3 regions of the Geobacillus sp. FJAT-46040 genome follow, and region 3 is predicted to be linked to each of the others. Evidence: a T-box and tRNA genes for the amino acid it is inferred to sense, from the RefSeq annotation. Region 3 holds a T-box; the other regions hold tRNA genes.
The links. A T-box is a leader RNA that pairs with one kind of tRNA and senses whether it is charged. The one in region 3 lies ahead of leuS (leucine--tRNA ligase), so its partner is inferred to be a tRNA-Leu.
Positions count from the first base shown of each region.

Region 1: it has a tRNA-Leu gene. The T-box ahead of leuS (leucine--tRNA ligase) is inferred to sense a tRNA for this amino acid. The anticodon was not compared.
Region 2: it has a tRNA-Leu gene. The T-box ahead of leuS (leucine--tRNA ligase) is inferred to sense a tRNA for this amino acid. The anticodon was not compared.

Region 1 covers NZ_NISS01000001.1:2,835,550-2,846,242, reverse strand. The annotation lists gene folK (2-amino-4-hydroxy-6-hydroxymethyldihydropteridine diphosphokinase) at 1-179, shown strand, start outside; gene CD000_RS15225 (helix-turn-helix domain-containing protein) at 131-352, shown strand; gene dusB (tRNA dihydrouridine synthase DusB) at 369-1,370, shown strand; gene lysS (lysine--tRNA ligase) at 1,698-3,182, shown strand; rRNA gene rrf (5S ribosomal RNA) at 3,404-3,520, shown strand; tRNA gene CD000_RS15205 (tRNA-Val) at 3,529-3,604, shown strand; tRNA gene CD000_RS15200 (tRNA-Lys) at 4,028-4,103, shown strand; tRNA gene CD000_RS15195 (tRNA-Leu) at 4,114-4,198, shown strand; tRNA gene CD000_RS15190 (tRNA-Gly) at 4,210-4,284, shown strand; tRNA gene CD000_RS15185 (tRNA-Leu) at 4,301-4,386, shown strand; tRNA gene CD000_RS15180 (tRNA-Arg) at 4,390-4,463, shown strand; tRNA gene CD000_RS15175 (tRNA-Pro) at 4,468-4,541, shown strand; tRNA gene CD000_RS15170 (tRNA-Ala) at 4,554-4,626, shown strand; rRNA gene CD000_RS15165 (16S ribosomal RNA) at 5,056-6,613, shown strand; gene CD000_RS18265 (hypothetical protein) at 6,650-7,309, shown strand; rRNA gene CD000_RS15160 (23S ribosomal RNA) at 7,349-10,278, shown strand; rRNA gene rrf (5S ribosomal RNA) at 10,384-10,500, shown strand.
Region 2 covers NZ_NISS01000001.1:1,244,957-1,255,649, forward strand. The annotation lists rRNA gene CD000_RS06565 (16S ribosomal RNA) at 1-1,189, shown strand, start outside; rRNA gene CD000_RS06570 (23S ribosomal RNA) at 1,531-4,460, shown strand; rRNA gene rrf (5S ribosomal RNA) at 4,703-4,819, shown strand; tRNA gene CD000_RS06580 (tRNA-Val) at 4,829-4,903, shown strand; tRNA gene CD000_RS06585 (tRNA-Ala) at 4,908-4,979, shown strand; tRNA gene CD000_RS06590 (tRNA-Leu) at 4,986-5,068, shown strand; tRNA gene CD000_RS06595 (tRNA-Ser) at 5,086-5,178, shown strand; tRNA gene CD000_RS06600 (tRNA-Thr) at 5,476-5,548, shown strand; tRNA gene CD000_RS06605 (tRNA-Tyr) at 5,559-5,640, shown strand; tRNA gene CD000_RS06610 (tRNA-Ile) at 5,659-5,732, shown strand; gene CD000_RS06615 (MBL fold metallo-hydrolase) at 5,962-6,810, opposite strand; gene CD000_RS06620 (phasin family protein) at 6,991-7,290, shown strand; gene CD000_RS06625 (ABC1 kinase family protein) at 7,342-9,018, shown strand; gene CD000_RS06630 (CoA-binding protein) at 9,538-9,957, shown strand; gene parE (DNA topoisomerase IV subunit B) at 10,118-10,693, shown strand, end outside.
Region 3 covers NZ_NISS01000001.1:218,468-229,160, reverse strand. The annotation lists gene CD000_RS01275 (pseudouridine synthase) at 1-295, opposite strand, end outside; gene CD000_RS01270 (hypothetical protein) at 400-612, shown strand; gene CD000_RS01265 (putative polysaccharide biosynthesis protein) at 816-2,441, opposite strand; gene CD000_RS01260 (BaiN/RdsA family NAD(P)/FAD-dependent oxidoreductase) at 2,554-3,864, shown strand; gene CD000_RS01255 (sporulation protein Cse60) at 4,058-4,237, opposite strand; partial or broken gene CD000_RS01245 (M4 family metallopeptidase) at 4,751-5,620, opposite strand; gene CD000_RS01235 (rhodanese-like domain-containing protein) at 6,157-6,471, opposite strand; gene leuS (leucine--tRNA ligase) at 6,529-8,946, opposite strand; T-box leader at 9,022-9,243, opposite strand; partial or broken gene CD000_RS01225 (MFS transporter) at 9,398-9,832, opposite strand; gene CD000_RS01220 (hypothetical protein) at 10,043-10,207, opposite strand; gene CD000_RS01215 (YtzC family protein) at 10,226-10,489, opposite strand.

The DNA of each region.
Region 1 (10,693 bases), 2.6 Mb from region 3:
CGCGCATGGCGGAGCGGGCGTTCGTGCTCATCCCGTTGTTTGAAGTCAACTCCCACGTGGCAATACCGAACCTTTCCGAGTCGTTAATCGACATCATTGGCCGACTACCTGACAAAAAAGGAGTTCATGTATGGAAGCGGAAAGATGGGGAAGACGTATTCGCGCTTTTCGAAAGTTGAAAGGATATACGCAAGAAAGACTGGCGAAAGAACTAGGCATTTCCGTATCGATCCTTGGTGAAATTGAACGGGGGAACCGGATGCCGTCCGATTCGCTCGTTGGACAAATCGCCGAACGGCTGAATATATCGGTGGAAGAACTGGCGCCGCCGAAACTCGAATCGAACAAGTAGAAAGGAGGCATCTGCGATGTTTCGCATTGGCGATGTCGAAATTAAAAACCGCGTCGTGCTCGCTCCGATGGCAGGCGTATGCAACTCCGCGTTCCGCCTGACCGTTAAAGAATTCGGCGCCGGGCTTGTATGCGCCGAGATGGTAAGCGACAAAGGAATCGTATACAACAACGAAAAGACGTTAAACATGTTATATATTGATGAACGGGAAAAGCCGATCAGCTTGCAAATTTTCGGCGGCGAGAAAGAAACGCTCGTCAAAGCGGCGAAATTTGTCGATAAAAATACGAATGCAGATATCATCGACATCAACATGGGTTGCCCAGTGCCGAAAATTACGAATTGCGACGCTGGAGCGAAATGGCTGCTTGACCCGAATAAAATTTATGATGTCGTTGCCGCGATCGTCGATGCCGTTGAAAAACCGGTCACGGTGAAAATGCGGATCGGTTGGGATGAAAAGCACATTTACGCCGTCGAAAACGCTCAAGCCGTTGAGCGCGCCGGCGGGAAGGCCGTCGCCGTCCACGGACGGACAAGGGTGCAAATGTATGAAGGAAAAGCGGACTGGAACATCATCAAGCAAGTGAAAGAAGCCGTCAACATCCCGGTTATCGGCAACGGAGATGTCAAAACGCCTCAAGATGCAAAGCGGATGCTTGAAGAAACAGGGGTCGACGGCGTCATGATCGGACGGGCGGCGCTTGGAAACCCTTGGATGATCTATCGCACTGTCCGTTATTTAGAAACTGGAGAGCTCATCCCGGAACCGACGCCGAGGGAAAAAATCGATGTCTGCCTGCTGCATTTAGACCGATTAATTGCCTTAAAAGGCGAATATATCGCCGTCAAAGAAATGCGTAAACACGCTGCTTGGTATTTAAAAGGCATTCGCGGCGCAGCGAAAATCCGCAACGCCATCAATGAATGTGAAACGCGGGACGAACTGGCCGCACTGTTGCTTCGCGTGGCGGAAGAAGCGGAAGTCCAAGCAGCGGCGAACGCCGAAGCCGTTTAACGGATTTCCGAAAGAAGTCTCCCACCTCAAGGAACGCGAAGGGTGTAACCCAGTGAGTAGGTGGGAGATGAATGTCGGTTGGCGTTAGCCAACGAATAATAGAATATGGCTAGAACGGACACCTTCGGAACGAAGGGAAGCGTAAAGGGTTCTTGTGTGTGGCTTACCGTTCGGCGAACACACACAAGTCGCTTGAAGCCTCCACCTCTAAGCGAAGCGTAGGTGTGGGTAGTTCACACAACGGAGATGACGTTCATGCAGCGGAGGACTGCCAGCGAGTGCTGGCAGTATTTTTCGTAAAAAATCGCTAAATGGAGTGAATGAGGTATGAGTCATGAAGAATTGAACGACCAACTGCGCGTCCGCAGGGAAAAGCTGAAAAAAATTGAGGAATTGGGTGTCGACCCGTTTGGCAAACGGTTCGAGCGCACTCATAAAGCGCAAGAACTGTTCGAACTGTACGGCGATTTGTCGAAAGAGGAACTTGAAGAAAAGCAAATTGAAGTCGCCGTCGCCGGCCGCATCATGACAAAGCGCGGCAAAGGAAAAGCCGGGTTCGCCCATATCCAGGATGTCACCGGGCAGATTCAAATTTACGTCCGTCAAGACGATGTTGGCGAACAGCAGTACGAACTGTTTAAAATCTCTGACCTTGGCGATATCGTCGGCGTGCGCGGCACAATGTTTAAAACAAAAGTTGGTGAACTTTCCATCAAAGTGTCGTCGTACGAATTTTTGACGAAAGCGCTGCGTCCGCTGCCGGAAAAATACCATGGTTTGAAAGACATAGAGCAACGCTATCGCCAGCGTTATCTCGATTTAATTATGAATCCGGAGAGCAAAAAGACGTTCATCACCCGCAGTTTGATCATTCAATCGATGCGGCGGTATCTTGACAGCCACGGCTATTTGGAAGTTGAAACGCCGATGATGCACGCTGTGGCTGGAGGCGCTGCGGCGCGCCCGTTCATTACGCATCATAACGCATTGGATATGACGCTTTATATGCGAATCGCTATCGAGCTCCATTTAAAACGGCTTATCGTCGGCGGTTTGGAAAAAGTGTACGAGATCGGCCGCGTTTTCCGGAACGAGGGCATTTCCACCCGCCATAACCCGGAGTTTACGATGCTCGAATTGTACGAGGCGTACGCCGATTTCCGCGACATTATGGAACTAACGGAAAACTTGATCGCCCACATTGCCACTGAAGTGCTTGGAACGACGAAAATTCAATACGGCGAGCATGTCGTCGACTTAACGCCCGAGTGGCGGCGCCTCCATATGGTCGATGCGATCAAGGAATATGTCGGCGTCGACTTCTGGCGGCAGATGAGCGACGAAGAGGCGCGGGAGCTGGCGAAAGAACACGGAGTGGAAGTTGCTCCACATATGACGTTTGGCCATATTGTCAACGAATTTTTTGAACAAAAAGTCGAGTCTCACCTCATTCAGCCGACGTTCATTTATGGCCATCCGGTTGAAATTTCACCGTTGGCCAAGAAAAATCCGGACGACCCGCGTTTTACCGACCGATTTGAGCTGTTTATCGTCGGGCGCGAACATGCCAACGCCTTTACCGAATTGAATGATCCGATCGATCAGCGCCAACGCTTTGAGGCGCAGCTGAAAGAGCGTGAACAAGGAAACGATGAAGCACATGAAATGGACGAAGACTTCCTTGAAGCGCTCGAGTACGGCATGCCGCCAACAGGCGGGCTTGGCATCGGGGTCGACCGTCTGGTCATGCTGCTGACGAACTCGCCGTCGATCCGCGACGTGTTGCTTTTCCCGCAAATGCGTCATAAATAAATTTGATCGCTCCCTGCAAAGACAAGCAGCAGGGGGCTTTTCATTTATGTAAAAATAGTTGTCGCTGTTTTGTTGAAAAACAAACACAGGAAGTCGAGTTGACAAACCACTCCCAACGTGTTATATTATGATAGCACGTTGAAATGACAGCACTAATCAAAAACAAGGATCTAGTTGACAAATAAATAAATTTAATTATAATATAACTTGTCTGTTGATTGTCTAGTGATGATAGCGGAGGGGAAACACCCGTTCCCATCCCGAACACGGAAGTTAAGCCCTCCAGCGCCGATGGTAGTTGGGGCCAGCGCCCCTGCAAGAGTAGGTCGTCGCTAGGCAATCCTGTGGAGGATTAGCTCAGCTGGGAGAGCACTTGCCTTACAAGCAAGGGGTCGGCGGTTCGATCCCGTCATCCTCCACCATCACCTATTATGAGCCATTAGCTCAGTAACGAGCGCTGCATCTTCGGATTTGCTTCGAGTTGCCTCGACGCACTAGGCATCTGTGAAACAGCTGGGAGAGGAAGAGGCAGGTAGAGTGAAACGAAGCTGTAGAGTGTTATCCTAACCATGAGCCATTAGCTCAGTAGGTAGAGCAACGAGCGAAGCATCTTCGGATTTGCTTCGAGTTGTCCCGACGCATCCAACATCTTCGAATATGCTAGCAGAGGAAGGGACATCGTTCACTGTGAGTGTATACTTGACTATGAGCCATTAGCTCAGTAACGAGCGCTGCATCTTCGGATTTGCTTCGAGTTGCCTCGACGCACTAGGCATCTGTGAAACAGCTGGGAGAGGAAGAGGCAGGTAGAGTGAAACGAAGCTGTAGAGTGTTATCCTAACCATGAGCCATTAGCTCAGTAGGTAGAGCATCTGACTTTTAATCAGAGGGTCGGAGGTTCGAGTCCTCCATGGCTCACCACAATTGATTTGCGGGTGTGGCGGAATTGGCAGACGCGCTAGATTCAGGGTCTAGTGCCCTTTACGGGCGTGGGGGTTCGAGTCCCTTCACCCGCATGTTGATTCGAGCGGAAGTAGTTCAGCGGTAGAACACCACCTTGCCAAGGTGGGGGTCGCGGGTTCGAGTCCCGTCTTCCGCTCCATTTATTTGCCCATTTAGCCGGGGTGGCGGAATTGGCAGACGCACAGGACTTAAAATCCTGGGGTAGGTCACTACCGTGCCGGTTCGAGTCCGGCCCTCGGCACTTGCGCTCGTAGCTCAATTGGATAGAGCATCTGACTACGGATCAGAAGGTTAGGGGTTCGAATCCTCTCGAGCGCGTTGGCGGGAAGTAGCTCAGTTTGGCAGAGCACATGGTTTGGGACCATGGGGTCGCAGGTTCAAATCCTGTCTTCCCGATAGCGGATATATGGGGCCTTAGCTCAGCTGGGAGAGCGCCTGCTTTGCACGCAGGAGGTCATCGGTTCGATCCCGATAGGCTCCACTGTTGCTTTATGTCTGTGCCTGCCGCTTGCAAGGGAATTTGAAGACGTGAGGTTCCTCGGTAGGATTACAGAGAAGCAAACTAAAGTAGCAACCTTGTGTCCTGCAAGTGAATGGAGAGAAGCGGGATTCTTCGACGAAAACCAGCAGAGAAGTTGTTTCAATGCAGCAACTTTGCGCCTGTGTCTTCTAGTGAATTCGGGGGAATTGGGTTCCTCGGCGCAAGACTGCAACGAAGCAAGTTCAAGAAGAGGTCTCGTTCCTTGAAAACTGAACGAAACGAAGCGCGAAAGAAAAGCTGAGGCCCGCGGGTCGCCGCGATGGGCAAATGTTCTTCGCCTGCAGGGATTTACAATCCCGAAGGCGAAGGTGATTTGACCCCGAGCGGCGGCGGGCCGAAGCTGGACAATGCGAAAAGCCAATCAACTTTCTTTTGGAGAGTTTGATCCTGGCTCAGGACGAACGCTGGCGGCGTGCCTAATACATGCAAGTCGAGCGGACCAAATCGGAGCTTGCTCTGGTTTGGTCAGCGGCGGACGGGTGAGTAACACGTGGGCAACCTGCCCGCAAGACCGGGATAACTCCGGGAAACCGGAGCTAATACCGGATAACACCGAAGACCGCATGGTCTTTGGTTGAAAGGCGGCCTTTGGCTGTCACTTGCGGATGGGCCCGCGGCGCATTAGCTAGTTGGTGAGGTAACGGCTCACCAAGGCGACGATGCGTAGCCGGCCTGAGAGGGTGACCGGCCACACTGGGACTGAGACACGGCCCAGACTCCTACGGGAGGCAGCAGTAGGGAATCTTCCGCAATGGGCGAAAGCCTGACGGAGCGACGCCGCGTGAGCGAAGAAGGCCTTCGGGTCGTAAAGCTCTGTTGTGAGGGACGAAGGAGCGCCGTTCGAAGAGGGCGGCGCGGTGACGGTACCTCACGAGGAAGCCCCGGCTAACTACGTGCCAGCAGCCGCGGTAATACGTAGGGGGCGAGCGTTGTCCGGAATTATTGGGCGTAAAGCGCGCGCAGGCGGTCTCTTAAGTCTGATGTGAAAGCCCACGGCTCAACCGTGGAGGGTCATTGGAAACTGGGGGACTTGAGTGCAGGAGAGGAGAGCGGAATTCCACGTGTAGCGGTGAAATGCGTAGAGATGTGGAGGAACACCAGTGGCGAAGGCGGCTCTCTGGCCTGCAACTGACGCTGAGGCGCGAAAGCGTGGGGAGCAAACAGGATTAGATACCCTGGTAGTCCACGCCGTAAACGATGAGTGCTAAGTGTTAGAGGGGTCACACCCTTTAGTGCTGCAGCTAACGCGATAAGCACTCCGCCTGGGGAGTACGGCCGCAAGGCTGAAACTCAAAGGAATTGACGGGGGCCCGCACAAGCGGTGGAGCATGTGGTTTAATTCGAAGCAACGCGAAGAACCTTACCAGGTCTTGACATCCCCTGACAACCCAAGAGATTGGGCGTTCCCCCTTCGGGGGGACAGGGTGACAGGTGGTGCATGGTTGTCGTCAGCTCGTGTCGTGAGATGTTGGGTTAAGTCCCGCAACGAGCGCAACCCTCGCCTCTAGTTGCCAGCATTCGGTTGGGCACTCTAGAGGGACTGCCGGCGAAAAGTCGGAGGAAGGTGGGGATGACGTCAAATCATCATGCCCCTTATGACCTGGGCTACACACGTGCTACAATGGGCGGTACAAAGGGCTGCGAACCCGCGAGGGGGAGCGAATCCCAAAAAGCCGCTCTCAGTTCGGATTGCAGGCTGCAACTCGCCTGCATGAAGCCGGAATCGCTAGTAATCGCGGATCAGCATGCCGCGGTGAATACGTTCCCGGGCCTTGTACACACCGCCCGTCACACCACGAGAGCTTGCAACACCCGAAGTCGGTGAGGTAACCCTTACGGGAGCCAGCCGCCGAAGGTGGGGCAAGTGATTGGGGTGAAGTCGTAACAAGGTAGCCGTACCGGAAGGTGCGGCTGGATCACCTCCTTTCTAAGGACGAAAAGCGGAGGCGAGCGTTTCGCCGCGATGGGCAAATGTTCTTCGCCTGCAGGGATTTACAATCCCGAAGGCGAAGGTTATTTGACCCCGAGCGGCGGCGAGCCGGAGCTAGACAATTCGAAAAGCGGAGGCCGAAATGGCCAACTGTCGATACACAGCGCTTTCGTTTCGTTCGGTTTTGAGGGAATGAGAAATTCCTTCACTTGTTTTGCGCCTGCGTCTTCTAGCAGATTCAAGGAAGATGGATTCCTCGGCGCAAAGCTGCAAGGAAGCAGACTCAAGGCAGTCGCTTCGTTCAGTTTTGAAGGAATGAGAATTCCTTCAAAAGCGCCTGTGCCTGCGTCTGCTAGCAGGTTCGGGGAAGCAAGATTCCTCGGCACAAGACTGCAGAGAAGCAAATTCAAGAAGCAGTCTCGTTTGCGTCTGCGTCTACAAGCGGATTCGGAGAAGCCGAATTCCTCGACGCAAACCAGCGAAGAAGCGAATTCAAAGGAGCTACTTTGCGCCTTCGTCTTCCAGCAGGTTCAAGGAAGATGGATTCCTCGGCGCAAGACTGCAGAGAAGCAAATTCAAGAAGCAGTCTCGTTTGCGTCTGCGTCTACACGCGGATTCGGAGAAGCCGAATTCCTCGACGCAACCCAGCGAAGAAGCGAATTCAAAGGAGCTACTTCGTTCCTTGAAAACTAGATAACCGGAAAAGCAAAGGAAGAAGCCGAGAGCGCAATAGGTTAAGCTGGAAAGGGCGCACGGTGGATGCCTTGGCACTAGGAGCCGATGAAGGACGGGGCAAACGCCGAAACGCTTCGGGGAGCTGTAAGCAAGCGTTGATCCGGAGATGTCCGAATGGGGGCACCCACTGTCCGTCATGGGGCAGTATCCATGCCTGAATCCATAGGGCATGGAGGGCACACCCGGGGAACTGAAACATCTTAGTACCCGGAGGAGAAGAAAGCAACCGCGATTCCCCAAGTAGCGGCGAGCGAAACGGGAACAGCCCAAACCAAGAGGCATGTCCTCTTGGGGTTGTAGGACCGCTCACGATGGGAGTGAGAAAGGGACGGGGTAGACGAACCGGTCTGGAACGGCCGGCCAGAGAAGGTGAGAGCCCTGTAGTCGAAACTTCGTTCCCTCCCGAGCGGATCCTGAGTACGGCGGGACACGAGGAATCCCGTCGGAAGCAGGGAGGACCATCTCCCAAGGCTAAATACTCCCTAGTGACCGATAGTGCACCAGTACCGTGAGGGAAAGGTGAAAAGCACCCCGGGAGGGGAGTGAAAGAGAACCTGAAACCGTGTGCCTACAAGTAGTCAGAGCGCGTTCATGCGTGATGGCGTGCCTTTTGTAGAATGAACCGGCGAGTGACGATGGCGTGCGAGGTTAAGCCGAAGAGGCGGAGCCGCAGCGAAAGCGAGTCTGAACAGGGCGTGTGAGTACGTCGTCGTCGACCCGAGACCAGGTGATCTACCCATGTCCAGGGTGAAGGCCGGGTAACACCGGCTGGAGGCCCGAACCCACGCACGTTGAAAAGTGCGGGGATGAGGTGTGGGTAGGGGTGAAATGCCAATCGAACTTGGAGATAGCTGGTTCTCCCCGAAATAGCTTTAGGGCTAGCCTCGGGTTTGAGAGTCTTGGAGGTAGAGCACTGATTGGGCTAGGGGCCCTCATCGGGTTACCGAACCCAGTCAAACTCCGAATGCCAACGACTTATGCCCGGGAGTCAGACTGCGAGTGATAAGATCCGTGGTCGAGAGGGGAACAACCCAGACCGCCAGCTAAGGCCCCGAAGTGCACGTTCAGTGGAAAAGGATGTGGAGTTGCCGAGACAACCAGGATGTTGGCTTAGAAGCAGCCACCATTTAAAGAGTGCGTAATAGCTCACTGGTCGAGTGACTCTGCGCCGAAAATGTACCGGGGCTAAACGTGCCGCCGAAGCTGCGGGATGACCGTTGGTCATCGGTAGGGGAGCGTTCTAAGGGCAGAGAAGCCAGACCGGAAGGACTGGTGGAGCGCTTAGAAGTGAGAATGCCGGTATGAGTAGCGAAAACAGAGGTGAGAAGCCTCTGCGCCGAAAGCCTAAGGGTTCCTGAGGAAGGTTCGTCCGCTCAGGGTTAGTCGGGACCTAAGCCGAGGCCGAAAGGCGTAGGTGATGGACAACAGGTTGAGATTCCTGTACCACCTTCTTCCCGTTTGAGCGATGGGGGGACGCAGGAGGATAGGGCGAGCAGGCGGCTGGAAGAGCCTGTCCTAGCCGTGAGGCTGATCCGCAGGCAAATCCGCGGATCATAAGGCCAAGCGGTGACGGCGACGGAGTAATCCGGAAGTCCCCGATTTCACACTGCCAAGAAAAGCCTCTAGCGAGGGAAGAGGTGCCCGTACCGCAAACCGACACAGGTAGGCGAGGAGAGAATCCTAAGGCGCGCGGGAGAACTCTCGTTAAGGAACTCGGCAAAATGACCCCGTAACTTCGGGAGAAGGGGTGCTCTTTGGGGTGAAGAGCCCTGAAGAGCCGCAGTGAAAAGGCCCAAGCGACTGTTTATCAAAAACACAGGTCTCTGCGAAGCCGAAAGGCGACGTATAGGGGCTGACACCTGCCCGGTGCTGGAAGGTTAAGGGGAGCGCTTAGCGGAAGCGAAGGTGCGAACCGAAGCCCCAGTAAACGGCGGCCGTAACTATAACGGTCCTAAGGTAGCGAAATTCCTTGTCGGGTAAGTTCCGACCCGCACGAAAGGTGTAACGACTTGGGCGCCGTCTCAACGAGAGACCCGGTGAAATTATACTACCTGTGAAGATGCAGGTTACCCGCGACAGGACGGAAAGACCCCGTGGAGCTTTACTGCAGCCTGATATGGAATTTTGGTATCGCTTGTACAGGATAGGTGGGAGCCTGGGAAGCCGGAGCGCCAGCTTCGGTGGAGGCGTCGGTGGGATACCACCCTGGCGGTATTGAAATTCTAACCCGCACCCCTTAGCGGGGTGGGAGACAGTGTCAGGTGGGCAGTTTGACTGGGGCGGTCGCCTCCCAAAAGGTAACGGAGGCGCCCAAAGGTTCCCTCAGAATGGTTGGAAATCATTCGGAGAGTGCAAAGGCACAAGGGAGCTTGACTGCGAGACGGACAGGTCGAGCAGGGACGAAAGTCGGGCTTAGTGATCCGGTGGTTCCGCATGGAAGGGCCATCGCTCAACGGATAAAAGCTACCCCGGGGATAACAGGCTGATCTCCCCCAAGAGTCCACATCGACGGGGAGGTTTGGCACCTCGATGTCGGCTCATCGCATCCTGGGGCTGTAGTCGGTCCCAAGGGTTGGGCTGTTCGCCCATTAAAGCGGTACGCGAGCTGGGTTCAGAACGTCGTGAGACAGTTCGGTCCCTATCCGTCGCGGGCGGAGGAAATTTGAGAGGAGCTGTCCTTAGTACGAGAGGACCGGGATGGACGCACCGCTGGTGTACCAGTTGTCCCGCCAGGGGCACCGCTGGGTAGCTATGTGCGGACGGGATAAGCGCTGAAAGCATCTAAGCGTGAAGCCCCCCTCAAGATGAGATTTCCCACCGCGCAAAGCGGGTAAGATCCCTCGAAGATGACGAGGTCGATAGGTCCGAGGTGGAAGCGTGGCGACACGTGGAGCTGACGGATACTAATCGATCGAGGGCTTAACCTATGAGCGGCTTCTTCCAACGGTTATCTAGGTTTGAGGGAATGAACATCCTGTTGACAAATCCAACAGGATGGATATAATTATTACTGTCCAAGATGATCATCATTGCCTAGTGGCTATGGCGGAGGGGAAACACCCGTTCCCATCCCGAACACGGAAGTTAAGCCCTCCAGCGCCGATGGTAGTTGGGGCCAGCGCCCCTGCAAGAGTAGGTCGCTGCTAGGCAAAATGGAAAGCACGTCTTTTCTTTCCTTGGAAGAAAAGGCGTGCTTTTTCATTTATTCGGCTGCTTGACGTTTTATTGTCCAAAAAAACGGATATTCTATAGTTAGTTTTCCTTCTTTGGTCACTCTTGAAATTTTCCGTAATACATTGTATAGTAAGAGTAAGGTCAAATATAGTCAAAGTCAACAAATAG
Region 2 (10,693 bases), 1.0 Mb from region 3:
GGAATCTTCCGCAATGGGCGAAAGCCTGACGGAGCGACGCCGCGTGAGCGAAGAAGGCCTTCGGGTCGTAAAGCTCTGTTGTGAGGGACGAAGGAGCGCCGTTCGAAGAGGGCGGCGCGGTGACGGTACCTCACGAGGAAGCCCCGGCTAACTACGTGCCAGCAGCCGCGGTAATACGTAGGGGGCGAGCGTTGTCCGGAATTATTGGGCGTAAAGCGCGCGCAGGCGGTCTCTTAAGTCTGATGTGAAAGCCCACGGCTCAACCGTGGAGGGTCATTGGAAACTGGGGGGCTTGAGGGCAGGAGAGGAGAGCGGAATTCCACGTGTAGCGGTGAAATGCGTAGAGATGTGGAGGAACACCAGTGGCGAAGGCGGCTCTCTGGCCTGCACCTGACGCTGAGGCGCGAAAGCGTGGGGAGCAAACAGGATTAGATACCCTGGTAGTCCACGCCGTAAACGATGAGTGCTAAGTGTTAGAGGGGTCACACCCTTTAGTGCTGCAGCTAACGCGATAAGCACTCCGCCTGGGGAGTACGGCCGCAAGGCTGAAACTCAAAGGAATTGACGGGGGCCCGCACAAGCGGTGGAGCATGTGGTTTAATTCGAAGCAACGCGAAGAACCTTACCAGGTCTTGACATCCCCTGACAACCCAAGAGATTGGGCGTTCCCCCTTCGGGGGGACAGGGTGACAGGTGGTGCATGGTTGTCGTCAGCTCGTGTCGTGAGATGTTGGGTTAAGTCCCGCAACGAGCGCAACCCTCGCCTCTAGTTGCCAGCACGAAGGTGGGCACTCTAGAGGGACTGCCGGCGACAAGTCGGAGGAAGGTGGGGATGACGTCAAATCATCATGCCCCTTATGACCTGGGCTACACACGTGCTACAATGGGCGGTACAAAGGGCTGCGAACCCGCGAGGGGGAGCGAATCCCAAAAAGCCGCTCTCAGTTCGGATTGCAGGCTGCAACTCGCCTGCATGAAGCCGGAATCGCTAGTAATCGCGGATCAGCATGCCGCGGTGAATACGTTCCCGGGCCTTGTACACACCGCCCGTCACACCACGAGAGCTTGCAACACCCGAAGTCGGTGAGGTAACCCTTACGGGAGCCAGCCGCCGAAGGTGGGGCAAGTGATTGGGGTGAAGTCGTAACAAGGTAGCCGTACCGGAAGGTGCGGCTGGATCACCTCCTTTCTAAGGACGAAGAAAAGCGGAAGCGCCGTAATTTCGCCTAAAGGCAGCCCGCGTCCTGCGGGCAACGGCGAAATATCGCCATCGTGGCGATCGCGATGGGCAAATGTTCTTCGCCTGCAAGGGTGCTTGCACCCGGAAGGCGAAGGTTATTTGACCCCGAGCGGCGGCGAGCCGGAGCTAGACAATTCGAAAAGCGGAGGCCGCAATGGCCAACCTACCAATCCATCGCGCTTCTGTTTCGTTCAGTTTTGAGGGAACGAGTCATGTTCTCTCAAGAATCAATTTTGTTCCTTGAAAACTAGATAACCGATAAAGCAAAGGAAGAAGCCGAGAGCGCGATAGGTTAAGCTAGAAAGGGCGCACGGTGGATGCCTTGGCACTAGGAGCCGATGAAGGACGGGGCAAACGCCGAAACGCTTCGGGGAGCTGTAAGCAAGCGTTGATCCGGAGATGTCCGAATGGGGGAACCCACTGTCCGTAATGGGGCAGTATCCATGCCTGAATCCATAGGGCATGGAGGGCACACCCGGGGAACTGAAACATCTTAGTACCCGGAGGAGAAGAAAGCAACCGCGATTCCCTAAGTAGCGGCGAGCGAAACGGGAACAGCCCAAACCAAGAGGCATGTCCTCTTGGGGTTGTAGGACCGCTCACGATGGGAGTGAGAAAGGGACGGGGTAGACGAACCGGTCTGGAACGGCCGGCCAGAGAAGGTGAGAGCCCTGTAGTCGAAACTTCGTTCCCTCCCGAGCGGATCCTGAGTACGGCGGGACACGAGGAATCCCGTCGGAAGCAGGGAGGACCATCTCCCAAGGCTAAATACTCCCTAGTGACCGATAGTGCACCAGTACCGTGAGGGAAAGGTGAAAAGCACCCCGGGAGGGGAGTGAAAGAGAACCTGAAACCGTGTGCCTACAAGTAGTCAGAGCGCGTTCATGCGTGATGGCGTGCCTTTTGTAGAATGAACCGGCGAGTGACGATGGCGTGCGAGGTTAAGCCGAAGAGGCGGAGCCGCAGCGAAAGCGAGTCTGAACAGGGCGTGTGAGTACGTCGTCGTCGACCCGAAACCAGGTGATCTACCCATGTCCAGGGTGAAGGCCGGGTAACACCGGCTGGAGGCCCGAACCCACGCACGTTGAAAAGTGCGGGGATGAGGTGTGGGTAGGGGTGAAATGCCAATCGAACTTGGAGATAGCTGGTTCTCCCCGAAATAGCTTTAGGGCTAGCCTCGGGTTTGAGAGTGTTGGAGGTAGAGCACTGATTGGGCTAGGGGCCCCAAACGGGTTACCGAACCCAGTCAAACTCCGAATGCCAACGACTTATGCCCGGGAGTCAGACTGCGAGTGATAAGATCCGTGGTCGAGAGGGGAACAGCCCAGACCGCCAGCTAAGGCCCCGAAGTGCACGTTCAGTGGAAAAGGATGTGGAGTTGCCGAGACAACCAGGATGTTGGCTTAGAAGCAGCCACCATTTAAAGAGTGCGTAATAGCTCACTGGTCGAGTGACTCTGCGCCGAAAATGTACCGGGGCTAAACGTGCCGCCGAAGCTGCGGGATGACCGTTGGTCATCGGTAGGGGAGCGTTCTAAGGGCAGAGAAGCCAGACCGGAAGGACTGGTGGAGCGCTTAGAAGTGAGAATGCCGGTATGAGTAGCGAAAACAGAGGTGAGAATCCTCTGCGCCGAAAGCCTAAGGGTTCCTGAGGAAGGTTCGTCCGCTCAGGGTTAGTCGGGACCTAAGCCGAGGCCGAAAGGCGTAGGTGATGGACAACAGGTTGAGATTCCTGTACCACCTTCTTCCCGTTTGAGCGATGGGGGGACGCAGGAGGATAGGGCGAGCAGGCGGCTGGAAGAGCCTGTCCAAGCCGTGAGGCTGATCCGCAGGCAAATCCGCGGATCATAAGGCCAAGCGGTGACGGCGACGGATTGATCCGGAAGTCCCCGATTTCACACTGCCAAGAAAAGCCTCTAGCGAGGGAAGAGGTGCCCGTACCGCAAACCGACACAGGTAGGCGAGGAGAGAATCCTAAGGCGCGCGGGAGAACTCTCGTTAAGGAACTCGGCAAAATGACCCCGTAACTTCGGGAGAAGGGGTGCTCTTTGGGGTGAAGAGCCCTGAAGAGCCGCAGTGAAAAGGCCCAAGCGACTGTTTATCAAAAACACAGGTCTCTGCGAAGCCGAAAGGCGACGTATAGGGGCTGACACCTGCCCGGTGCTGGAAGGTTAAGGGGAGCGCTTAGCGGAAGCGAAGGTGCGAACCGAAGCCCCAGTAAACGGCGGCCGTAACTATAACGGTCCTAAGGTAGCGAAATTCCTTGTCGGGTAAGTTCCGACCCGCACGAAAGGTGTAACGACTTGGGCGCTGTCTCAACGAGAGACCCGGTGAAATTATACTACCTGTGAAGATGCAGGTTACCCGCGACAGGACGGAAAGACCCCGTGGAGCTTTACTGCAGCCTGATATGGAATTTTGGTATCGCTTGTACAGGATAGGTGGGAGCCTGGGAAGCCGGAGCGCCAGCTTCGGTGGAGGCGGCGGTGGGATACCACCCTGGCGGTATTGAAGTTCTAACCCGCACCCCTTAGCGGGGTGGGAGACAGTGTCAGGTGGGCAGTTTGACTGGGGCGGTCGCCTCCCAAAAGGTAACGGAGGCGCCCAAAGGTTCCCTCAGAATGGTTGGAAATCATTCGGAGAGTGCAAAGGCACAAGGGAGCTTGACTGCGAGACGGACAGGTCGAGCAGGGACGAAAGTCGGGCTTAGTGATCCGGTGGTTCCGCATGGAAGGGCCATCGCTCAACGGATAAAAGCTACCCCGGGGATAACAGGCTGATCTCCCCCAAGAGTCCACATCGACGGGGAGGTTTGGCACCTCGATGTCGGCTCATCGCATCCTGGGGCTGTAGTCGGTCCCAAGGGTTGGGCTGTTCGCCCATTAAAGCGGTACGCGAGCTGGGTTCAGAACGTCGTGAGACAGTTCGGTCCCTATCCGTCGCGGGCGGAGGAAATTTGAGAGGAGCTGTCCTTAGTACGAGAGGACCGGGATGGACGCACCGCTGGTGTACCAGTTGTCCCGCCAGGGGCACCGCTGGGTAGCTATGTGCGGACGGGATAAGCGCTGAAAGCATCTAAGCGTGAAGCCCCCCTCAAGATGAGATTTCCCACCGCGCAAAGCGGGTAAGATCCCTCGAAGATGACGAGGTCGATAGGTCCGAGGTGGAAGCGTGGCGACACGTGGAGCTGACGGATACTAATCGATCGAGGGCTTAACCTAACAAGAAAAGTGGAGGCCGCCTGCTTATCGGCGAGGTGCGCTGGAGGGCCTGCGAGCGGGCTTAGCCCGCCGCAGCAGGACCGAAGCGTCGCGAGCCGATGGCGGCCGGAACTAGACAGCGAAAAGCGCAGGCGAGCGGTTCGCCCCGGCTTCTTCCCGAAACGGTTATCTAGTTTTGAAGGAATGAAAAAAAGTCCTTGACAATAAGCTCAATTCCCTTATAATAATACTTGTCGCCATTGCCTAGTGGTGATAGCGGAGGGGAAACACCCGTTCCCATCCCGAACACGGAAGTTAAGCCCTCCAGCGCCGATGGTAGTTGGGGCCAGCGCCCCTGCAAGAGTAGGTCGCTGCTAGGCAAACAACGTGGAGTATTAGCTCAGCGGGAGAGCACCACGTTGACAGCGTGGGGGTCACTGGTTCGATCCCAGTATACTCCACCATCATGGGGCGTTAGTTCAGGGGGAGAACGCTTCGCTGGCAGCGAAGAGGTCAGGGGTTCAAATCCCCTACGCTCCATTGTATGCGGTCGTGGCGGAATGGCAGACGCGCTAGGTTGAGGGCCTAGTGGGGGCAACCCCGTGGAGGTTCAAGTCCTCTCGACCGCATCGCTCCAAACAGCTATGGAGGAGTACCCAAGTCTGGCTGAAGGGGTCGGTTTCGAAAACCGATAGGGGTGTCACAGCCCGCGGGGGTTCGAATCCCTCCTCCTCCGCCATAAATATTGACTTAGCTCAATTGGTAGAGACGAGCATCTGCATCGTCGAATTTGCTTCGAGTTGTCCCGACGCACCCAGCTTCTTCGAATTGGCTGGTAGAGGAAGGGACACAACAAATGAACAATGAGCCACGATTTATATCATAATTATGCCGACTTAGCTCAATTGGTAGAGACGAGCATCTGCATCGTCGAGTCGGCTTCGAGTTGCCTCGACGCATCCTGCTTCCTCGAAACAGCTTGTAGAGGAAGAGGCACAGAGCACAACAATGAGCCACCTTCTTGCATTTATTTTATGCCGACTTAGCTCAATTGGTAGAGCAACTGAATCGTAATCAGTAGGTTGCGGGTTCGAGTCCTGCAGTCGGCATCACGATTACGGAGGGGTAGCGAAGTGGCTAAACGCGGCGGACTGTAAATCCGCTCCCTTTGGGTTCGGCGGTTCGAATCCGTCCCCCTCCATTTTTATTTCTTATAAGCGGGCCTATAGCTCAGCTGGTTAGAGCGCACGCCTGATAAGCGTGAGGTCGGTGGTTCAAGTCCACTTAGGCCCATCTCTTATGTTGGACGACAAGAATGATTCTTGTCGTCTTTTTTGCGTTGTCGCTAAAGGCATAATGTGCTCTACCATCTCCATGGAGAATCCTCTGACTTTTACATGTCAACGAAAGGGTGCCCCCGTTCAGACACCCTCCCTTGGTTTTTACTTGAAAGTGGTTTTAGCAGAGAAACTTCCGCTTCAAACAAAACTAGAAGCCGTTCACGGAACGATAGTCCGTTTGCCTAATGGACGTACTTCCCATAATCAGGGGTAGCGATACGGTCAAAATCACGGGCGAGTTTTGTCAACCCTTCACGCAGCTCTTTGCCGGCGACAGGAGCACCGTGTCCGGTGATGGCGACTGACGGAAAGAGTGCGGCTAACTTGTGCACCGACTCGCGGGCGGCGCGCCAATCGATGGTATAATAGCGCGGCGGGCCGCTGATTTCGATTTGTTGGGTCAACACTTTATACAGTGAATCTTGGCGGACGGTGACGAACGCGTCGCCGGCGATTAAAGCGGCGTCGCGCGGCCGAAATAACGAAATGTGGCCTGGCGTGTGCCCCGGTGTGTGGATCCAGCGAAATTCCGGCAAGTGCGGAACGGTGCCGTCCGCAGGGAGCGGCTGGACGCGGTTGCCTAATTGAATCGGCTCGTTCGGAAAAAACGGCGAGATTTTGGCGATGAAGCCGCCCTCGACGGAAGCGTCAGGTTCAGGATAGCTCGCCTTTCCAGTCAAATACGGCAGTTCAGCCGGATGGGCATACACCGGGACATTCCAATGCTTGACAAGCTCAACAATCGCTCCAACGTGGTCAAAATGGCCGTGGGTTAAAACAATGGCTTGCGGGCGGCTGCCGCTGCCAAAGCGGTCTTCCACGACTGAAACAATGTCATCGGCTGATCCCGGCATGCCAGCGTCGACCAATACAAACGCGCGGTCGTCTGGGCGGCCGACAAGACAAATGTTCACGATTTGGATCGTATGGCAGTACAAATCGGGCAGCACGCTGACTCCGAGGCCGCTCGCTGCTGACGTCGCAGGTATGAAACGATAGTCTTCTCCGTAGTGCAGTTGTTCCTCTGCCATGGGAACTCCCTCCTTGCACGAATGGATAGCCCATCGATAGGATTCCTTATCGAGAAGCGGGATATGCAACGCTAGGTTCGAACGGAAAACACCTTCCGCTTTTTCCTCTTTGGCCGCTTGCTCGACATGCCCCGCCAAATAATGGTACTATAAAGGAAAGGAGGAAAGGAGGAAAACAGGATGAGCATTTTGAAAAAAGGATTGGCATTCGGGCTGGGATTGGCGATTGCAAGCAAAGAACAAGTGGAAAAAATCATTGACGAGTTAGTCAAAAAAGGGGAATTGTCGCTTGACGAATCGAAGGAAGTGATCGATCAATGGAAACAGCAGACCGAAGCGCGGAAAACGGAAGTGCAGCGGCTTGTACGCGAGCAAATCAAGCAGGTGATCGATAAACTCGACTTGGCGACGAAAGAAGACGTGCGGCAACTCGAGGAGCGAATCCGCCGTCTTGAAGAAAAGGAACAAAGCGGGCAGTAAACCGATGCGGCCTGTCCGCTCGCTTTTTGCCGCCTTAGGAGAGATGTCTCGATGATCGGAAAACGGATGCGCCATATCGGAAGGTATCACGAAATCGCCGCCTCCTTGCTTCGGCACGGATTCGGGATGATCGTCGATGAACTCGGCTTTTCGTCGTTTCTTTCGTTGCCGCCGCGATGGAAAGCGGAGCAAGGGAAAAAGGAAGGAAAAACGGTTGGGGAGCGGCTCCGCCTTGTGCTTGAGGAGCTCGGCCCGACGTTCGTGAAGCTCGGGCAAATTGCCAGCACACGGCCGGATTTGATTCCCGCTCCGATCATCAGTGAGCTCGAAAAGCTGCAAGACCAAGTTCCGCCGTTTCCGTTTGCCGATGTCCGCCGGATTGTCGAAGCGGAGTTTGGAAGTTCGCTGGAAACACTCTTTCGTTCATTTGAGGAAATGCCGCTCGCTGCCGCTTCGCTTGGACAAGTGCACCGGGCGGTTCTTCCTTCCGGACAGGCCGTGGCGGTGAAAGTGCAGCGCCCGCACATCGCTGTGCGGGTGGAGACGGATCTGGAAATTTTGCAAGATTTGGCCGTGCTGGCGGAACGCCGTCTCGATTGGGCGGCAACCTACCAATTGTCTGAGATTGTCGATGAACTGGCGCGTTCATTACGGCAGGAGCTGGATTATACAGTCGAGGCGCGCCATGCGGAACGGTTTGCACGGCAGTTTGCCGGCGATTCGTCGGTGTATGTCCCGAAGGTGTTTTGGGATTATACGACGAAAACAGTGCTCACGATGGAATATGTCGAAGGGATCAAACTCGGGGAGATCGAGCGGTTGAAAGCGAACGGCCACTCCTTAAAAACGATCGCCGAGCGTTTGGCTGAAGCAACCTTTCAACAAATGTTTGAGCATGGATTTTTTCATGGCGACCCTCATCCTGGCAATGTATTTGTTCTTGACAATGGAACGCTTTCCTTCATTGACTTTGGCTTGATGGGCCGCCTTCGACCTCATGTCAAACATCATCTTTCTTCACTCATCATCGCCTTAATGCGGCAAAACACGGATGGGGTGTTGGGTGCGATTTACGGTTTAGGAATTGTTCCTGACGGAGTCGATGAAGGCAAATTGCGCGATGATATTGACGAGTTGCGGGAGAAATACTACCGCGTCCCGCTCGGTGAGATCAGTCTTGGGGAAGCCGTCGAGGATTTGCTTTCGGTGGCGTTTCGCCATGGCATTCGCATCCCAAGCGATTTGACGCTGTTAGGGAAAGCGCTGTTGACGGTCGAAGGGGTCGTGGAGACGCTTGATCCGCAGTTTCGCATCATGGATGTGGCGGAGCCGTTTGGGCGGAAGCTGTTGAAAGACCGTCTTCGGCCTGACCGGGTGGCGGAGACAGCGTGGAGGCGCGTCGCCGATTATGGCGAGATGCTCCTTCGGCTGCCGGACAGTGTAAAGGAGCTGGCCAAAATCATGCGGCGCGGCAAACTTCAGCTCGAGATGACAGCGTCAGACCTTGAGGCGTTTTTGCACAAACTTGATCAAATTAGCAACCGACTGTCCATTAGCATCGTTCTTCTTTCGTGGAGCATCGTCATGGCTGGCATGATGATCGCTTCATCGTTCGGACGGCAGTCGATGCTGCTATGGAAATTTCCTGCTGTTGAAATCGGATTAGGTGTGTCCGCTTTTCTTTTTGGTTGGCTGCTTTACTCGATTTTTCGTTCGGGAAAGTTTTAGCGTTTGTTGCACAATGATCTCTTTGTTCGGAAATTCTTGAAAGGTTGATGCAGTCCGATCGATGGAAGGTGTCCCCAAAACAGCGGGACACCTTTTTTCATCCATCATCCATTTGCGCGAAGCACGTTTGTTAAGCCATGCTAGGCAGCCTGATGGAGAGGAAAGCCGGTGAAGGCGCCGGAATAAATGCCATGCTTTGGATTATACTAACAGTGTTGTCTAGGACAGCGTTTAGGGAGTGGGAAATAAATCGTCCCCCAAAACGCGCGCTCTCCGCTTGCGGCTTCCTCATTCCGCTACGGGCGATGGGGATGGATTGTCGTCCACCTCATGGCCATGACGACTGTTTTTTTAGCGGGCGTGTATGCGGGACGGGGCCTGCGTATAAGCGGCTTGTAGCCAAAATCGAAATGGAGCTGTTTTAAAAAGGGCTAAACCATTTTCTGTCTCATAGAAGGATTTTTCTTTCTCGATCGCGAAACAAGTATTGCAAAACCAAAGAGGGAAGGAGAGAACCCGATGCCCATTGTCAACCCAAGCCGGGAAGAAATCGGTGAAATTTTGCGCAAGGCGAAACGGATTGCCGTCGTTGGGTTGTCCAACAATCCGGAGCGCGAGTCGTATATGGTGGCGAAAGCGATGAAAGACGCTGGATACGAAATCATTCCGGTCAATCCGATGATCGATGAGTGGGAAGGCATTCCGGCGGTTGATCAACTAACCGATATCGAAGGCCATGTCGACATCGTCGATGTGTTCCGCCGCTCTGAGCATTTGCCCGAGCTGGCCCGCGAGTTTGTGCAAATCGATGCCGACGTGTTTTGGGCGCAGCTTGGCGTCGTCAATGAGGAGGCGTATCGCTTTTTGAAAGAAAAAGGCTACACGGTCATTATGGATCGCTGCATTAAAGTGGAACATGCGCTCACCAAGCGTGCTTAATCTTAATCCATGAAACGGCCATCTTGTTCGAGATGGTCCTTTCGTTTTTTTGTCGCACTTGTCCGAATTTGTCGGGGGATGTCAAAAGGCAATGGACAGTCGGGAAGTTTGTGGTACAATAGAAACAGGTGTTCTTGTTTTTGTAGGAAGGGGTGGCCTTGTGGCAAAGCATGCGACATACGAATATAACGAAGATGCCATTCAAGTGTTGGAAGGGCTCGAGGCAGTCAGGAAGCGGCCGGGGATGTACATTGGCAGCACCGACAGCCGCGGCTTGCATCATCTTGTCTACGAAATTGTTGACAATTCGGTCGATGAGGCGTTGGCCGGATACGGAAACTACATTTTCGTGCAAATACATAAAGACAACAGCATCACGGTTTTGGATGAGGGGCGCGGCATGCCGGTCGGGATGCATAAGCTCGGCAAGCCGACGCCGGAAGTCATTTTGACCGTGCTTCATGCCGGCGGCAAATTCGGCCAAGGCGGCTATAAAACGAGCGGCGGTCTGCACGGAGTCGGGGCGTCGGTTGTCAACGCCTTATCAGAATGGCTGGTCGTCACGATTCATCGCGACGGCTTCATTTACCGGCAGCGGTTTGAGCATGGAGGCAAACCGGTGACGACGCTAGAGAAAATCGGCACAACGAACAAAACCGGAACCATCATTCAATTTAAGCCGGACCCAACGATTTTCAGCACGACAGTCTTCGATTATGAAACATTGAGTGAACGG
Region 3 (10,693 bases):
ACGGGGAAAATGCCCGGTCTTCTTCTTCAAGCAAATCGACGACCGTCTCTTCCACGGCATCTTCCGTCGCGGAAACGACCCCCGAAGGCTTATTCATCATCAAGTAAATGAACGGCTTGTACTCGACCGTTTCTCCCCAAACGGTCACGATTTGCTCATCCGGCCGCACTTTCGTTTTCGCATCACGGACCGGCGCGCCATCCACTTTCACCGCTCCGGACTTGAGCAGCTTTTTCACTTCCTTCCTCGTCCCATACCCCATATGGGCGAGCAGCTTGTCAATGCGCAGTTCCACAAATCTCCCTCCTAAAAATATGGCCTTCATTAGGCGTTCATCTAGTCCGCTTCCGCCTTCCCCCCATACACTGTGAAGGAAACATCAAGAAGGGGGATTTGCCGATGAATGAATATTACTATTATGTCCCAACGTTGGATGATTACCGTCAACAGCCGCCAGCCAGCCAATTTTGGCCCGGATACCCAGGCGGGCCATTCGCCAACTGGGCGCGGCGCATCGAACGGCTTGAGCGGGCCGTCGAACGGCTCGACCGCCGGCTCGACCGGGTGGAAAGCCGCCTCGATCGCATCGAACGCCGGCTCGGCCTGTCGTAAGCAAAATGGAGAAAGAAGGCGGGGACGACCGCCTTCTTCTTTTTTTGCCGCAAGCCGAACGGCATGGGGGAGGGCGAAAAACAGCCGTCGTCGAACCCTTTCGCTAGGGCGCCGCGACGTTCGCAAGAAGCGCCGTCCGCCGGGCTCCCGGCCTAAACGAGCCGCTTCTAGGAAACGGCCGTCCGGTCAACGGCCGATCCCTTCTACGATACCGCCTTTTTCTCTTTCCGGCGCCAAAACGCAAACCGGTCGCCAAACAGCGCCGAAAACAACCCGGAGCGGATGCTGAGAAACAAGTAGACGGCTGCCCCGACCGCTGCGCCGATGGCAGCAGCGCCCACCGATTCAGCGGTGCCGGCGCGGTAATCGATCCATCGGGACGCCAGCGCCTCGACCCCCATAACCGCCGCTGACATCGCCGCCGTCAAGATGGCCATAAACGCCGTCCGGCGGGCGACAAACCGATAGCGGTAGCGCGTGCGGCGCTGAATGACCCATAAGTTGAACGCCACAGAGACGAAATAGCCCGCCATCGTGGCAACAATGGCCCCGACGGCCGACCATTTCATAATGAGCGGCGTGTTGAGCAAAAGCTTCACAAGCAAGCCGGCTGTCAAACTGACGACCGTAAACCGCTGCTCGTTGATGCCTTGCATGATCGCCGCCGTCACAGAAAACAAAGCGTACAAAATCGCCGCCGGCGCATACCAGCGCAACACTTGTTCACCAAGCGGATCATAGCTGTAAAACGAGCTGTACACCGGACCGGCGAGCACCGCCATGCCGACCACCGCCGGGAGCGTTAAAAACATGAGCACTTGAAACGTCTGGTTCAAATATTGCCGCAGCGCTTTCCGGTCTTGCGCGACATACGCTTTCGTAATCGTCGGGATGAGCGCCAAGCTGAACGAGGTCGCGAGCGTCACGGGTATGATGACGAGCTTTTGCGCCCACATGTTGAACACGGAATACGCGTGCTCCGAGATGTTCCCGCGGCCCGCCGCCGCCATCGCGTGATTGAACGTAAACTGATCGACGAGCTGGTACAGCGACATCGACAAGCCGACAAAAACAAACGGAATCGAAGAAAGAAGCAGCTCTTTATACATCGCCAAAAGCGACACGTCCGCTTCGCCGCGGTCACGCGCAAGCAGCGACTGCAAATACGGACGCCGCTTCCACCAATAGACAAGCAACACCAAAAGCCCCGCCGCCGCCCCGACAAACGCGGCAAACGTCGCCGCGCTCACAGCGGAGACGATCGAGCCGTCCATCAGGCGCAAAATGACGTAGCACGCCCCAAGCAAAAACGCGATGCGCGCGATTTGTTCGACGACTTGCGACAGCGCCGTCGGGCCCATCGACTCATGTCCTTGGAAAAATCCGCGGATCAAGCTCATCACCGGCACGATGAGGAGCGCAAAGCTGACCGCGCGGATGACGGCCGTGACGTCGTCGACCGAGTTGACGTTCGTTTTCGCATCGATGACGTGCGGCGCCAAGATGGGCGCCAGGGCGTACAAAATGAGCCATGAGGCGATGCCGCTTGCGATCATCAAGACAAGGCCGGAGCGAAAGAGCCGATAGCCGACGCCGTATTCCCCAAGCGCGTTGTATTTCGACACAAACTTTGACACCGCCACCGGCAGCCCGCCGGTCGCCAAGCTCAAAAAAATTTGGTACGGCACATAGCCGTATCCGTACAGCGCCCCGCCACGCTCGCCGACAAGATGGTAAAACGGGATGACGTAAAATAAACCAAGAAGGCGAGAAATCATCATGCCAGCCGTTAAAATAAACGTGCCGCGCAGCAGTTTCGATGTTGACATATGACCCCTTCCCTAGCCATGGACGTTGAAAATGACAGCGTATCTATTTTACCATAGTTGTCAATGGAACGAAAAATATCGGCCACGCGCAGAAAGAAAGGGTGGAATGAACATGGGATACGACGTCATCATCATCGGCGGCGGTCCGTCCGGGCTCATGGCGGCCATCGGCGCCGGCGAAGAAGGGGCGAAAGTGCTCTTGTTGGAAAAAGGAACGAAGCTCGGGCGCAAGCTCGCCATCTCCGGCGGCGGACGCTGCAACGTGACGAATCGGCTGCCGGTGGATGAAATGGTCCGCCATATTCCCGGCAACGGCCGCTTTTTATACAGCGCCTTTTCCGTATTTAACAATGAAGACATCATCCGCTTTTTTGAGCGGCTCGGCGTGCCGCTCAAGGAGGAAGACCACGGCCGCATGTTTCCTAAAAGCGACAGCGCCCAGTCGGTCGTCGACGCGCTTGTTCGCGAATTGTCGCGCCTTGGCGTCGATGTTCGGCTTGAATCGCCAGTGGCGGACGTGTTGTATGAACAAGGAAAAACAGTCGGTGTCACGCTGAAAAGCGGGGAGACGATCCACGCCCGTGCGGTTGTCGTCGCCGTCGGCGGCAAATCGGTGCCGCAAACCGGCTCAACAGGCGACGGCTATCCGTGGGCGGAAAAAGCGGGTCACACGGTGACCGAACTGTTTCCAACCGAAGTTCCGATCGTCTCGCATGAGCCGTTCATCAAAGAGCGGACGCTGCAAGGCTTGTCGCTGCGCGACGTCGCGTTAAGCGTCTTAAAGCCGAACGGCAAGCCGATCATCACCCACCGGATGGATATGCTGTTTACGCACTTCGGCATTTCCGGCCCAGCCGCCCTCCGCTGCAGCCAGTTTGTCGTCAAGGCGTTGAAAAAAGCGGCGGACGGCGCGGTCGAAATGAGCATCGACGCGCTTCCGGACGTGACGCAGGAAGAGCTGTTTCAACATTTCGCCAAGCTGTGCAAAGAGGAGCCGAAAAAGGCGATGAAAACGATCGCCAAAACGGTTCTTCCCGAGCGGTACGCCGTCTTTTTGCTCGAGCGGGCCGGCATCGACCCGCACGCCTCTGCCGGCACGGTCGGCCATGAGGCGCTGCGGGCGTTTGTCCGACAGTGCAAACAGTTTACCTTTTACGTCCACGGCACGCTGCCGCTTGAGAAAGCATTCGTCACCGGCGGCGGCGTGTCGGTCAAAGAAATTGAGCCGAAGACAATGGCCTCCAAATGCATGGCCGGCCTTTACTTTTGCGGGGAAATTTTGGACATTCACGGCTACACGGGCGGCTACAACATCACCGCCGCCCTTGTCACCGGGCGGCTCGCCGGCGTGAACGCCGCCCGCTATGCATTGGCGGAAAAAAACGGGGCGAGCGGCTCCGCGGGGCAGACAGCAACGAATTGACCGCCGTCCTCATGCCCCTCGGGTGCTCCGGGGCGTCCGCTGACATTCCGACAACGCCCGTCTTCAAGGCGGGCGATCGCAAAATTTCGCCGCCTGAAATGGAAATGCCGCAATGAACAAAACGTCGCCCGCTTTAGGGGGATCAGCACGAAAACGGCCCAAAGAATCCCACGGTCTGAAGCCGTGTGGAGTGTCAAGTCCGGTAAATGACCATGGCGGAAAAACAGTAGATTTGCTCGCCTTCCGATTCCATCGCCGCCACACTGTACTTGACATCGATCAACTGTCCGTCTTTCAATCGGGCTAAAAAATCATTGACCGCCGCTTCCAAATCTTTTTCATGCTCTTTATCAAACACTTTCACTTTGTACATCGCCATTCCCCCGTTTTCTTTTTCCTTTTCCACGCATTTAGGGAAAATCCTGCCCACAAAAGGCGTCACGCGCCCTCGAACAGCGGGACGCGTGACGTCAGAAACTTCATCATCTTTGGCGAGGAGACCCCGACTTCTAAGCGAGAGCGAAAGTCGGGGAGGAATCGCCCTTCCTCCTTTCTTTTGTATATGATAGAATAAGAATGTGGAGAAAACCGTTGAATCAAGGCACTCCAATCCCCGTTACTCGATGTAGGGAGTTGGTTGCAGGAAACGTTGCAACCGTAAAACATCGAGCGTACATCCGTCTGTTGTGCGTGGAAGTCAAGTACTGCCTACAGACATGCCGAGCCACTCGGTAGCGATATAGGCATGACCTATGTCGTTGGGTAGTCGTCAACCTGCCCCTGATGCAACCCCAAGTCAAGGAAGGAGGACGAAGTCCGTTCGCACTTCTGGGGAGTTGCAAGCCCCCGCTTCAAGCGTTAGCTAAGTGGGGGTAGTTGACTCGTCTTAATACACTCCAACCGCATTGAACGCCTGTTTCACCGAGTTGACTTCTTGGCTTGTCGACCCGTACAAATCAGCGGCCGCTTGCACGCAGGCGGCGCGCAGCTGGCTGAAGTTCGACGTCGGCGTCAAATAGTAGACAAGCGCCCGGTAGAAAATTTTCCCCATTTTGTCGCGGCCAATGCCGGTGACGCTTACGCCGTAATGGACGCCGCCTTGGCTGAGCAAGTACGCCGCTTTATTGATGATGCCGCTGTTTGTATGGACTCCTCCATTGTCTTGTGTGCCGGTGTACCGTTTGGAATAATGATCCGGATCGCCGTATTTCGCCGGATCCGACATGGAGCGAAGCGCGTCGCCGGCAATTCCCGGCGTGTAAATGTCTTCGCCGATCTCCCAGTCCGGGTTGCGGTTGGCGTAGAACTCCACGAGCGTGCCGAAAATATCGGACATCGCTTCATTGATGGCGCCGGATTCGTTTTGGTAAACAAGCCCGGCCGTATAATCCGTCACCGCATGGGTCAGCTCATGCCCAACGACGTCAATGCCGCCGGAAAACGGCAAAAACGTCTGTCCGTCGCCATCGCCGTACACCATTTGCGAACCGTTCCAAAACGCGTTGTTGTAGCCGCGGCCGTAATGGACGGTCGAACGGATGGCGGCGTTGCTGCCGTCATAGCTCAGCCGGCCGTGCACATTTTTGTAGTAATCATACACGACACCGGCGTAATAATGGGCGTCCACGGCCGCCGCGTCATAGCTGGCGAAAAATTGGTTGTCGACATCGGCCCATAAGCTGCCGGGCAAAACGGTGCGGTTTCGTCCGTCATACGTAAAAATGCCGCTGCCGCGCGTATTGTCTTGCAAATAGTAGTAGCCATAATACGAGGAATACGTCGGCCTGCGACAAAACAGCCAAAGTGAAACACGACCGACAGCGAAGCTGCCAAGCGAAAAAACGATTGATCTTTATGCAAGCGCCGACAAGTAAGCCAAATCGGCCTCCTCCCCGCTCGTTTTCCATTCCCCCTTCAACAACTCTTCTGCCTTTTGATAACAATGCAAGGCGTCGTCATATTTTTCTTGACAATAATATAAAAGCCCAAAAAACTTCCAATACTTTTTTTTCTTGCATCACACTTTGGTACTAAAACAAAATGGAAAAAGCGCCCCAAAAAGCTGGGACGCTTTTTCGCTCCTACCCCGCAAGCGGACCGGGGAAGCGCAAGCCGCCGACGCATGAAAAGGCCCGCGGCAGCCAGCCATTCCTCTGCCTCTTGACTGAACGGGGCCGTTCGGATGGATCCATTTCCCATCCGCTGACACGTTCCGTCGTTTTGGTCTCGACAAAAACGGGATCACTTGGATGACGGCCCGCCGCCATGCCCTGTTCTTTGAGCCGGAAGCGCTTATCGCTTCGGCACTGTTTCGCCTTCCCACTCGAGCATGCCGCCCGTCATGTTGCGGACGCGATAGCCAAGCTCTTGCAAGTAGCGGCAGACGTTTTCGCTCCGCCGTCCGGAGCGGCAGACGAAAATATATTCTTCGTTGCGGTCGAATTCCTCAAGCCGATCGGGGATGTCGCCCATTTTAATATGTTTGGCGCCGGGGATCATGCCGAGGGCGACTTCCTCGTCTTCGCGCACATCGACAATGTTCAGCTTTTCCCCGCGTTCGAGTTTTTCTTTCACTTCAGCCGGCGTGATTTCCTTGATCTCTTCCATGGCAGATCGACCCCTTTCGTTGGTGGATAGGGAGCGGGCCGAAGCCCGCCCTCATCATCAGTTGGCGACGATATTGACGAGCTTGCCGGGGACGGCGATCACTTTGCGCACGGTTTTGCCCTCAAGCTGCTCTTTGATTTTTTCATCGGCGAGCGCCCGCTCCTCGAGCGCTTCTTTTGGCAAGTCAACTGGCACGTGCAAGCGCGACCGCACTTTGCCGTTGATTTGCACGACGATTTCCACGACGTCTTCCACAAGCTTCGTTTCATCATACGTCGGCCACGGTTCATAGGCGATCGTGTCCGTGTGGCCAAGCTTTTGCCACAGCTCCTCGCCGATGTGCGGGCAGACCGGCGACAAGAGCTTGACGAAGCCTTCCATGTATTCTTTTTTCATTTGCTCCGCTTTGTACGCTTCGTTGATGAACACCATAAGCTGCGAAATGGCGGTGTTAAAGCGCAAGGATTCGTAGTCTTCCGTCACTTTTTTCACCGTTTGGTGATAGATGCGCTCGAGCGTATCGTTTGCCGGTTCGTCGACAATGTTCGGGTTCAGTTCGCCATTCTCGGTGACAAAGAGCCTCCAGACGCGGTCGAGAAAGCGCCGCGCACCGTCAAGCCCTTTCGTCGACCAAGCGATCGACGCCTCAAGCGGCCCCATGAACATTTCATACAGCCGCAAGGTGTCGGCCCCATGGCTTTCGATGATGTCGTCCGGGTTGACGACATTGCCTTTTGATTTGCTCATTTTTTCGTTGTTTTCGCCTAAAATCATCCCTTGGTTGAACAGCTTTTGGAACGGTTCTTTCGTCGGCACGATGCCAAGGTCATAGAGAAACTTATGCCAGAAGCGGGCATAAAGCAAATGCAAAACCGCGTGCTCCGCCCCGCCGATGTAAACATCGACCGGCAGCCACTTTTTCAGCTTTTCTGGATCGGCGAGCTGCTTGTCGTTGTGCGGGTCGATGTAGCGCAAATAATACCAGCAGCTTCCAGCCCATTGCGGCATCGTGTTCGTTTCGCGCCGCCCTTTTTTCCCGGTTTTCGGGTCGACAACATTGACCCATTCTTCGATGTTGGCCAGCGGCGACTCGCCCGTTCCCGACGGACGGATTTCATCCGTTTTCGGCAACACAAGCGGCAATTCCTCTTCCGGCACCGGCGTCATCGTGCCGTCTTCCCAATGGATGATCGGAATCGGCTCGCCCCAGTAGCGCTGGCGGCTGAACAGCCAGTCGCGCAGCCGGTACGACACTTTTTTCCGCCCTTTGCCATGCTCCTCAAGCCAGGCGATCATTTTGTCGATCGCTTCCTGCTTGTTCAAGCCGTTCAAAAACTCGGAGTTGATATGCTCACCATCTCCGGTGTACGCTTCCTTTTCGATATTCCCGCCGGCGACGACTTCTTTCATCGGCAAGTGGAATTTTTTCGCAAACTCGTAGTCGCGCTCATCGTGCGCCGGCACGGCCATGATCGCTCCGGTGCCGTAGCTCATCAAGACGTAGTCAGCGATCCAAATCGGAAGCCGATCGCCGGTGACCGGGTGAATGGCGTACGCGCCGGTGAACACGCCCGTTTTTTCTTTCGCCAAATCGGTGCGCTCAAGGTCGCTTTTGCTTTGAATTTCCTTTAAGTAGGCGTCAACGGCTGGCTTTTGCTCCGGCGTCGTGATTTTTTCAACGAGCGGATGCTCCGGCGCCAAGACGGTGTACGTCGCGCCAAACAGCGTATCCGGACGCGTCGTGAACACGGTGAATGTTTCGTCATGGCCGTGGACGGCAAACTCGATTTCCGCTCCTTCCGAACGGCCAATCCAGTTGCGCTGCATCTCTTTAATGCTTTCCGGCCAGTCGAGCTCTTCCAAATCTTCAAGCAAGCGGTCGGCATAGGCGGTGATTTTCAGCATCCATTGCCGCATCGGCTTGCGGATGACCGGATGCCCGCCGCGCTCGCTCCGGCCGTTGATCACCTCTTCGTTCGCCAGCACCGTGCCGAGCGCCGGGCACCAGTTGACCGGCACTTCATCCATGTAGGCGAGCCCTTTTTCATACAGCTTCAAGAAAATCCATTGCGTCCATTTGTAATAGTTCGGGTCGGTCGTATTGATCTCCCGGTCCCAGTCGTACGAAAAGCCAAGCGATTTGATTTGCCGGCGGAAATTGTCGATGTTTTTTTGCGTAAACTCCGCCGGGTCGTTGCCGGTATCGAGCGCATATTGCTCGGCCGGCAGCCCGAACGCGTCCCAGCCCATCGGGTGAAGGACGTTGTACCCTTGCATCCGCTTCATGCGCGCCAAAATATCGGTCGCCGTATATCCTTCCGGATGGCCGACGTGCAAGCCGGCGCCGGATGGATACGGGAACATGTCGAGAACGTAAAACTTCGGCTTGTCATCATCATCGGGCGTGCGGAACGTTTTGTTTTTCTCCCAATAGTCCTGCCATTTTTGTTCAATTTCGCGGTGGTTGAAGCTCATCTCAGCACTCCTCCTATCAAGTTCTACTTGCATCATTGACGAAAATATGTACAAAAAAACCCCCCATCCCCACAGCAAAGGGACGAGAGGCGCGCTTCCCGCGGTACCACCCTTTTTGGCGCGCCAAACGGCGCACCCGCTTTCTTCCTTAACGCGGATGGACGGCCGGCGCTGTCGATGACCGTTCACGCCGGCAACTCCGAGGCGAGTTCACGAGCCGACTTCGGTTGACTCGCACCATCCGTCAACTCTCTGCCGTCCGTCGGGCCCGCTACTGCTCCTCTTCACCGTTATTCGCCTTATTCGCACATGAATCGACCGATGAGTGGACAGAATGACAAATTTATTATTATTTTAAAAAATTTGTCGATCAATTGCAAGCCGAAATCTATACGGAAGCCGCGGTTTTTTCATCCGCGTTCTCCGTCCGCTTCGGGAGCCGACGATCATGCGCCGACCCGACGGCGACGCCGATGTTTTGCGCGACATACAAGGCGTTGAACGCCCGCCGCCCCCCTTCCGGCCAAATCGCCCCGGCGTACGCCGACGCCGCCGGAAAGACGACGCCGCTGCCAACGCCGACAAACGCCAAAAACACCGCATAATGCGGCCAACCGTGCCAAACGCTTAAGCCGCCGAGCGCGGCCATCGTCAACACCGCTCCGGCCAACAAAACGCGAAACCCGCCGATCCGGTCAAACAAAAAGCCGCCGGCCAAGCTGCCGATGACGCTTCCCCCAGAGTTGAGCATGAGCACGACACCAGCGACAGCGAGCGGCTGACCGAGCTGTTCGTGCAAATAGATCGTGTTTAGCGGCCATAGAAACGACGCCCCTGTCACATTGAGCGCCATGCCGACAAGCAGCCACCAAAGAGCGCGGGGCATCGGTCATCATCCTTTTCTGGTTTTTATTTTGAGTTCCGAAATAATTGTAGGGGAAAACAGGAAAAAATGCAATCAAAAAGGCGGAGCGTTCCGATGCGTCCGCCACTTTTTTGCCAAACTAACTCCCCACGGAAACAATGGCTTTTGAAGCGGGGCTCCTGCGCGAAAAGAAGAACAAGACGGAGCGGCTTCCGCCCCTTTGGCTTGTCGTCACCCGTTCCGCTGCTTGGAGCGGATCGGTTGGCCGCCCGTTTCCTCGTATTGCTTTTTCGCCAGCTTCACCGGGTCAAAGTCTTGACCAAGCTCCAAATCGTTATTGTTTTGGCCGTTGCGTGTTTTTTGTTCCGGATTCGTTTGTTTCAAGCGTCGCTTCATGTCGTGTTCCTCCTCGTTTCAGCGGTCAAGCAAAATCATGTCATTTTGCAATTGCTCCAGTTGGAGCCGCATCCGATGCAGCTGCTCGCGCTGCTGGGCGTTGCAGCTTCGCGCCAAGTGCGCTAAATCGATGACCGTCTGCTCGAGCATCTGCTGGGCGTTGGTGTATTCGGTGATGTTGTAATGCTCCTGCTTTTGCGCTTCCGTATATTGCTCTTTCGCGTAGCGGATCACATCTTCACACCGCTGCAAAAATTCCTCAACGGATTGTCTTGTCGCCATGCGCTCACCTCGTTTCGTGATATTCCCTCATGTTTACTATGCGCCGCATAGGCCGGCCGTATCACGCCAATGATTGGCAGCGGTCGATTTTCCATGAAGTTTTTGTTACAATGCCGACGTGAGGATCTTCGTTCAGCTCGATCAATGTCGGTCAGCTCAAGGTTTTCTGTCACGCCGGCGCAGAGGATGGAAAGTTTAGGGGAA